Regions from separate parts of the Bacillus cereus group sp. Bce041 genome, predicted to be linked through region 1. Evidence: riboswitches for the same ligand, from Rfam matches in the RefSeq annotation. Region 1 holds a riboswitch; each other region holds the start of a gene.

Region 1 (2,204 bases):
GTGTTGTCTACAATAAGGAGTAGTCCGTTCCTTTTCGCTACAGTTGCGACAGCAGCAATATCAGTAACTTGCATTAATGGATTAGTTGGAGTTTCTATGAAAATAGCCTTCGTTTCAGTTGTGATAGCTTGCTCAATTTGTTTAATAGACTGTGTATTTACGTATCTACATCGAACATTCCACTTTTTTTCATGCTCAGAAAATAATCGATACGTTCCCCCGTATAAATCTTCAGATACAATAAGTTCGTCTCCAGAGCGGAATAGAGAAAGGACGAGGAGAACAGCCGCCATCCCTGAACTACAGGCATAACCTTGTTCGCCATATTCTAAGTCTGCGATCGCCTGTTCTAAAAGACCTCGAGTTGGATTGCCAGTTCGTGAATAGTCAAAGCCAGTAGATTTACCAATTCCTTCGTGACGATAAGCGGTTGAGAAATAAACTGGTGGATTAACCGTTCCGGTTGTAGTTTCACTGCGATTTCCGATTTGTGCTAGTTTTGTTTCGATTGTTGACATATGAAAATTCCTCCTTTTTAAATTGAAACATTAAGTGAATATAAAATAAAAAAAGCCTTCTAAGAAGAAGGCTTTCGGTTTGAATAGAGTCTTCTTCTCATCTGTCAAATCTTTCACAATTTGCTGGAATTAGCACCTTATTAACAAAATGTTAATGGTTGCTGAGGCGTCACAGGGCCAGTCCCTCTACCTCTCTAGATAAGAATGTTCGTATGAAATTTTTATTATGTTTTTAACTTTACAATAAAATATAACTGAATTGCAACTTTATTTTAAATAATTTTTATTTTTCCGCAAGTGTCATTGACTTTTACTTTTGTGCATGCTAAATTTATTAAAAAATTTACAAACATTGTTAAAAGGGGAACGCATTTCCTTTTAGCTACATAAATAAAATAATAAAGACAACTCTTATTGAGAGCGGTGGAGGGAAAGGCCCTGTGAAACCCGGCAACCTTCAAACGAAATGTTTGAAACGGTGCTAATACCTGCAAAACGAATGTTTTGCATAATAAGAGGAGGAACGATTATGTCCCCCTCTTCAAAGTGAAGAGGGGGTTTTTATATTGATAGAAATGAGGGAGAGTCGTGAAATTACTAGATTTATTATCAAAAGGAATTGTAATAGGTGATGGTGCGGTTGGGACGTTATTGCATTCACATGGTTTGCAAAGTAGCTTTGAAGAATTGAATGTATCTGATCCAGACTTAATTATATCGATTCATAAACAATATGTAGCTGCTGGAGCAGATGTAATTCAAACGAATACGTATGGAGCAAATGAGGCGAAATTACGTATGTATGGTTTAGAAAATCAAGTTACAGAAATTAATAGAGCGGCAGTAAAACTAGCGAAAGCATCTGTGACAGATAAAAATGCAATTTTAGGAACAATTGGTGGTATGAAACATATCGGAGCTGTTACAACGACTGATATGGAAAGAGAGTTTATGTTACTTGAACAGGCAGGGGCTTTACTAGAAGAACAGGTTGATGGATTACTATTAGAAACTTTTTACGATGAATTTGAATTACTTCATGCCGTTAAAGTATTGCGTAAGCAAACGAATATTCCAATTGTTGCGCAATTAGCGTTACATGAAGCAGGTACGACTCAAAATGGAAATGATGTCAATGAAATATTAAAGCAACTTATAGATTACGGTGCAAATGTTGTTGGATTGAATTGTCAACTAGGGCCGCTTCATATGACGGAAGCTTTCAAAATGATATCGATTCCTCAAAATGGCTATTTATCAGCATACCCAAATGCAGGCCTCCCGAATTATGTGGATGGACGTTACGTATATGAGGGAAGCCCAGCTTATTTTGAAGCGATGACACCGAGATTTATTGAGCAAGGTATTCGGTTATTGGGTGGTTGTTGTGGTACGACTCCAGAACATATTCAAAGTATGAAGCGCGCTGTTGCGAATATTACCCCTGTAATAGAAAAAGACACGATTCAAAGGCCGAAAGTCGTTCATACGCATGAGAAACGTTCGAAGGCTCACGTCACTCTAGCAGAGAAAGCGAAAAAACAAACGACAGTTGTAGTGGAATTAGATCCACCGAAAACGTTAGATACACAGCGTTTTTTTGAAGGAGCAAGAGCGTTAAAAAGAGCGGGAGCAGATGCTATTACTCTAGCAGATAATTCATTAGCATCGCCTCGTGTTTCTAAT
Region 2 (2,204 bases), on a different contig from region 1:
TATTACACAACAAATTACATTGTTGCTTGTATTAATGGTTACATCAAAAGGTATCGCAGGTGTACCGGGCGTATCATTCGTTGTATTATTAGCGACACTTGGTACAGTAGGTATTCCACCTGAAGGCTTAGCGTTCATTGCTGGTATTGACCGTATTTTAGATATGGCTCGTACAGCAGTTAACGTTGTAGGAAACTCTTTAGCAGCTGTAGTTATGTCTAAGTGGGAAGGTCAATATGACGCTGAAAAAGGACAAGCTTATTTAAAAGAGATTTCTGAAAAGGGTCAAGCGGCTTAATTATAATATGAACAAGCTCTCACATAATATGTGGGAGCTTTTCTGTATATAGAAGAGGAGTAGACATAATGAAACGTAAATATGGTGACGGTTCTTCGTGGAAGAGACTAATAGAAAAGAGTTATACGGTTAAGCAAATGGAAGAGGGAATGCTCGGAATACTGGATATAAAAAAGGTGAGAGAGCCTAGTTGTAAAGAATATGATGGTGAAGAACTTTGTATTGCAGCGGATCAGTATACGTGGATTCAATATTTCATAGACGGGAAAAACTTTGCGATTACCGCTATGTTAGATGATCAGAAAAAATTAGTGCAATATTATATCGATGTGGCGAAAGAATATAAAATAGACGATCGTGGTTTACCGTATTTTGATGATTTATATTTAGATGTAGTATTATTATCTAGCGGTAAGGTGTATGTATTAGATGAAGAGGAGCTAGAGGATGCTTATAAAAGTGGTGATGTCACGAAGGAAGAGTATGAGCTAGCTTGGTACACTACGAAATGGATATTAGCAACAATAAAAAATAGTGAATTTTATTGGATTTCAATATTGGAAGAAGAAATCGAAAAGTTAAAATGATTGTTGTATTCAAATTTTTGTATAATTACCAAAAAAATCTATACAAAAAATAATTGACTTTTGTTTTGTAAGCGAGTAAAGTTAGGGAAGAAATTATTATTAAAAAATAAATATGAAACCTTCTTATAAAGAGAGGCGGAGGGACTGGCCCTACGATGCCTCGGCAGCGGACTCGATTTCAGAGTGCTGTGCCAAATCCAGCAAGCATGTGCTTGAAAGATGAGAAGAGCGTTTCTTATAGATGTATAAGACCTCTTCTCATCGGAAGAGGTCTTTTGTTATTCATTAGAAAAAGGTTGAAACTAGGGAGAGATGGTACTTTGAAAGAAACGAGAGGAAATGGTTTAGCTTTATTACCACTTGGGATATTTTTGGCGCTATTTATTGGTTCTGGAATTATTACAGGTGATTTCTATAAATTGCCAATACTTGTAGCGATTTCAATTGCTGTAGGAGTCGCTTTAGTGATGAATCGTAAAGAAAGTTTTAATGTGAAAGTAGAGCGGTTCGCTAAAGGTGCAGGAAATCCGGATATCATGATTATGGTATTAATTTTTGTGCTTGCAGGTGCATTTTCTGAAACTGCTAAAGGAATGGGCGGAGTAGACTCAACTGTTAATTTAGCGTTAACTATTTTACCGCCAGGATTTATCGTAGCTGGAATCTTTGTTATTGGTGCATTTATTTCATTAGCGATGGGAACTTCAATGGGAACAATTGCAGCATTAGCGCCGATTGCTGTAGGTATTAGTGGTCAAACTGATATCTCAATTGCGCTTGCAATGGCTACTGTTGTTGGCGGAGCGATGTTTGGTGATAATTTATCATTTATTTCAGATACAACAATCGCAGCTGTTCGTTCACAAGGAACAGAAATGAAAGATAAGTTTAAAACGAACTTTTTAATTGTGTTACCAGCGGCTATTATTACAATTGTACTATTAGTAATAGTTACTTCAGGAAGTGACACGCAGATTAAAGCACATAGCTTTGATTGGATAAAGATTTTACCGTACGCAGGAGTACTTATTACAGCGTTACTTGGCTGGAATGTACTTATTGTATTAACTGGTGGAACTGTACTATCTGGTGTTATCGGTCTTATAGATGGAAGTTACACGTTAGAAAGTTTCTTTAAAAGTGTAACGACTGGAATGGGCGGTATGATGGAGTTAGTATTACTTGCTATATTAATTGGCGGTATGGTTGAATTAATCCAATATAATGGTGGTATTCAATATTTAATGAATGTATTAACACGTAATATTCGTTCGAAAAAAGGAGCGGAATTTGGTATTGCTGGTTTAGTGAGTATGACG
Region 3 (2,204 bases), on a different contig from region 1:
ACTAATGGATATAGTGGTGTGCGATAAATCAAGTCCTTCTCAGAATTTCCATCTTTCAAAAATTGTCTGCGAAATAGGAACTGCGAAGCACTAATACTCATCCAAACTACAACTACTGCTAGACCGGAAATGGAAACAAGTACGATATAGACAGTATCTGGTGCCACAATACTCGAAAGCAAAGCCAAAGCTCCACCCACCATGCTGAAAATGACGGCGTTGATTGGAACACCTTGCTTCGTCATTTTTCCAAAAATCGGGGATATCATATTCTTATTAGCAAGCGACCAAAGCATTCTAGAAGAGGCATAAAGGCCTGAGTTTGCCGCAGATAAAATGGCTGTTAAGATAACGAAATTCATTATGTCAGCTGAATATGGCACCCCAATTCGTTCTAGAACTGCAACAAAAGGGCTCTCTAATACCCCCGCATCGGAAATAGGCAATAACGCAGATAAAACAACAATCGTTCCTACAAAAAAGATGATCAATCTCCACAGAGTAGTTCGAATTGCCTTCGGTATCATTTTTTCCGGGTTCGCTGTTTCTCCAGCTGCAACACCTATTAATTCTGTTCCCGAAAAAGCAAAATTAACCGCAAGCATGGTCATCATAATGGCCGTAGCACCATGGGGAAATAAACCTCCACTTGTAAAATTAGAAAAGAATGGTGCAGCTTTTGAATGAGTCATCGGAAGAAACCCTAGCATTGCCGCTACTCCTAAAACAATAAAAATCGCAATAGCTATAACCTTTATCGTTGAAAACCAAAATTCGGATTCGGCAAAAAATTTAACAGTCAGGACATTTAATACAAAGATCAAAATGGCAAAAAGAGCACTCCATACCCAAACATTAATCGATGGAAACCATCGCTTCATAAGTAATCCTGCGGCTGTAAATTCAGAACCTAAAGCAACAGTCCAAGTTAACCAATACAACCAGGCTACTGTATACCCTGTACCCGGTCCAATGTATTTAACTGCATAACTATGAAATGCGCCAGTTTCAGGCATATGTACGGAAAGCTCTCCTAAACATAGCATAACTAGATAAACCACTAGCGCACCAACCAAATAGGATAGAATTGTTCCAAATGGGCCAGCTTGTTGAATAGTGTAACCCGAACTTAAGAATAAGCCCGTTCCAATCACCCCACCAAGTGATAGCATGACTAAATGACGTGCTTGCATTTTCCTTTGAAATTCTTGCCCATTTTTGTTCTCCATTTCTACTCTCCTTTAGTTATTACCCAGAAAAAACAAAAAACGCACTCTAAAAAAGAGGGCGCTACTGACAAATAAAAACGGAAGCTCTCATCTATCAGGATTATCACCCGCTGGAATTAGCACAGTGTCTACTTAAGCAGACCTGTTGCTGAGGTTTCATAAGGCCAGTCCCTCCACCTCTCTGGATAAGAAATATTTTTTTATAACCTTATCAATCCATTCAATAACTGTCAAGACAATTCTGTTTTTTAAAAAAATTATCTATTATAGAAATACAAAAAAAGGAGTATTACTATAACTGCAATCCACTCCTCCTTAGGTATTATTTAAAAATCGAACATACAAAACGTCATTTATTTATGATGCGGTTCACTAGCACTTCCTCAAAATTTGATGCACTTCACACAAATTAACCAGATCCGTAAAATCAGGAACTGGTTAATTTGTGTTTAAATAATATTTTCTATAATCTTTATATAAAAATTATAAAATTTATCATATACTTGAAACAATACATATAGAGTTACCTACCAAATCGTATCCTCCAAAGTAATTAGGTATTATAAAGTGGTCTCCTTTTTTAAAGAAATAGTGCTCACCTTCTTTAATTAACTCACCTTCTCCCTGTATTACACTAACAAGAAGGAAGGCTTTTTGTTGTTCCAAACTAGCTGATCCATCTAACTCCCATTTTTCCACTGAAAAATACGGACATTTAATAAAATTAGTTATACTCAAATCATCTACTTTTTCATTTTTAAATGTTAACTGATTCGAAATACATGGAGTTTCTATTACATCAATACTGCTTTCAAGATGAAGATCACGTAAATTACCTTCTGAATCTCTTCTATCATAATCATACAATCTATAGGTTGTATCAGAGTTTTGCTGCGTTTCTAATATCAAAATCCCTTTACCAATTGCATGAACAGTTCCACTCGGCACATAGAAGAAATCTCCAGGTTTCACCTT
Region 4 (2,204 bases), 490 kb from region 1:
TTGTGGTTCTTTCTCGTGAGAAAGGTTTACACATTTCGCGTAGCAACCGCCTTCAATATTGAATACACCGTTATCAGACCAACCGTGCTCATCATCACCGATTAATTTACGGTTTGGATCAGCAGATAATGTTGTTTTACCTGTTCCAGATAAACCGAAGAATAGTGCTACGTCGCCTTCTTCACCTACGTTTGCAGAGCAATGCATAGAAAGAATATCTTGTTCAGGTAATAAGAAGTTCATAATAGAGAAGATTGATTTTTTCATTTCTCCAGCGTATTCTGTACCACCAATTAGTACGATACGTTTTTCGAATGAAACCATAATGAATGCTTCAGAGTTTGTACCGTCAACAGCTGGATCAGCTTTGAAATTCGGTGCAGAAACAATTGTGAACTCTGATTCATGAGTTGTTAATTCTTCTTCAGTTGGACGAATGAATAATTGATGTACAAATAAATTGTGCCATGCATATTCGTTAATAACTTGAATTGGTAGGCGGTAATTGCGGTCAGCGCCTGCAAATCCTTTGAAGACGAATAACTCTTCTTTTTCTTTTAAGTATTCTAAAACTTTAGTATATAATTTATTAAAATGTTCTTCAGAAATCGGTTGGTTCACAGCTCCCCAAGCAATTTTGTCAGCAACCGATGCTTCTTTCACAATAAATTTATCTTTAGGAGAACGTCCTGTATATTTTCCAGTTGAAGCAGAAACGGCACCAGTCGAAGTTAATTTCCCTTCATTTCGCATTAATACTTTTTCCACTAATTGCGGAACACTTAGTTGAATCTGTGCATTGCTTCCGTTCAATAATTCGTGTAAACCAATTTGGACATTCACAGTACTCATATTTATATACCATCCTTTTCATTTAATGAAATATTTCTCGTAATCCCCAACAAGAGTATAACACAATTATATAAATAATGTATACTATTTATTTCTTTTTGTTTGTGTGAATGCATTATTTCCCTATTAATATTTCATTTCAGGCGTATTGAGAAAAACTTTCAGGAAAATGTGAATATTAATTGACAAATGAATATCATTTCTTTAGTATAGGTTGGGACGGATACTCTCTTATCCCGAGCTGGCGGAGGGACAGGCCCGATGAAGCCCAGCAACCTCACTTGTAGTGGTAAATACAGGTGAATAGGTGCTAAAACCTGTGCGAGGCTACAGGTCTCGAACGATAAGAGCGAAGGGCAAAAAGCAGTATGCAAGTAGCAAATTAAACCTTTCCTCTATGTAAAGTAGGAAAGGTTTTTCTGTATGCTTGTGTGGGAGAATAAATGTATGTCGCAGTTTGTGGCAAATTAAGGATGAGTTCCGTACAATATATACAATTACTGTAGGGAGGTTTACCACATGACAAAAAAACGTCATCTGTTCACATCTGAGTCTGTAACTGAAGGACATCCAGATAAAATTTGTGACCAAATTTCTGATTCAATTTTAGATGCGATCTTATCAAAAGACGCAAATGCACGTGTAGCTTGTGAAACAACTGTAACAACTGGTTTAGTATTGGTAGCGGGGGAAATTACGACTTCTACTTACGTAGATATTCCAAAAATCGTTCGTGAAACAATTCAAGGCATTGGTTACACACGCGCAAAATACGGATTCGATGCAGAAACTTGTGCAGTTTTAACATCTATCGATGAGCAATCTGCTGACATCGCTATGGGTGTTGACCAAGCGCTAGAAGCACGCGAAGGTCAAATGACTGACGCTGAGATTGAGGCAATTGGTGCAGGAGACCAAGGTTTAATGTTTGGTTTCGCATGTAATGAAACACAAGAGTTAATGCCACTTCCAATCTCGCTTGCTCACAAATTAGCTCGCCGTTTAACTGAAGTACGTAAAGATGATACATTATCATACTTACGTCCGGATGGAAAAACGCAAGTTACAGTTGAGTATGATGAAAATGGTAAACCAGTACGTGTTGATACTATCGTAATTTCTACACAACATCACCCAGATGTTACATGGGAAGAAATCGATCGCGACTTAAAAGAGCACGTAATTAAAGCTGTAGTACCAGCAGAATTAATGGATGGAGAAACGAAATTCTTCATTAACCCAACTGGCCGCTTCGTAATTGGTGGACCACAAGGTGATGCTGGTTTAACAGGACGTAAAATCATCGTTGATACTTACGGTGGATACGCTCGCCACGGTGGCGGTGCATTCTC

What was found. A riboswitch is a leader RNA that binds a small molecule or an ion and turns the genes downstream of it on or off. The one in region 1 is predicted to bind S-adenosylmethionine.
Positions count from the first base shown of each region.
Region 2: linked by a shared signal. The riboswitch ahead of ACUN13_RS08280 (Na+/H+ antiporter NhaC family protein) and the one ahead of ACUN13_RS02700 (bifunctional homocysteine S-methyltransferase/methylenetetrahydrofolate reductase) in region 1 are both predicted to bind S-adenosylmethionine.
Region 3: linked by a shared signal. The riboswitch ahead of mmuP (S-methylmethionine permease) and the one ahead of ACUN13_RS02700 (bifunctional homocysteine S-methyltransferase/methylenetetrahydrofolate reductase) in region 1 are both predicted to bind S-adenosylmethionine.
Region 4: linked by a shared signal. The riboswitch ahead of metK (methionine adenosyltransferase) and the one ahead of ACUN13_RS02700 (bifunctional homocysteine S-methyltransferase/methylenetetrahydrofolate reductase) in region 1 are both predicted to bind S-adenosylmethionine.

Region 1 covers NZ_JBQXON010000001.1:513,337-515,540, reverse strand. The annotation lists gene metI (cystathionine gamma-synthase/O-acetylhomoserine thiolyase) at 1-518, opposite strand, end outside; SAM riboswitch class I at 613-723, opposite strand; SAM riboswitch class I at 927-1,036, shown strand; gene ACUN13_RS02700 (bifunctional homocysteine S-methyltransferase/methylenetetrahydrofolate reductase) at 1,107-2,204, shown strand, end outside.
Region 2 covers NZ_JBQXON010000002.1:452,555-454,758, reverse strand. The annotation lists gene gltP (glutamate/aspartate:proton symporter GltP) at 1-298, shown strand, start outside; gene ACUN13_RS08285 (DUF402 domain-containing protein) at 367-885, shown strand; SAM riboswitch class I at 1,006-1,111, shown strand; gene ACUN13_RS08280 (Na+/H+ antiporter NhaC family protein) at 1,206-2,204, shown strand, end outside.
Region 3 covers NZ_JBQXON010000026.1:8,538-10,741, reverse strand. The annotation lists gene mmuP (S-methylmethionine permease) at 1-1,229, opposite strand, end outside; SAM riboswitch class I at 1,314-1,421, opposite strand; gene manA (mannose-6-phosphate isomerase, class I) at 1,725-2,204, opposite strand, start outside.
Region 4 covers NZ_JBQXON010000001.1:1,004,512-1,006,715, reverse strand. The annotation lists gene pckA (phosphoenolpyruvate carboxykinase (ATP)) at 1-852, opposite strand, end outside; SAM riboswitch class I at 1,081-1,202, shown strand; gene metK (methionine adenosyltransferase) at 1,372-2,204, shown strand, end outside.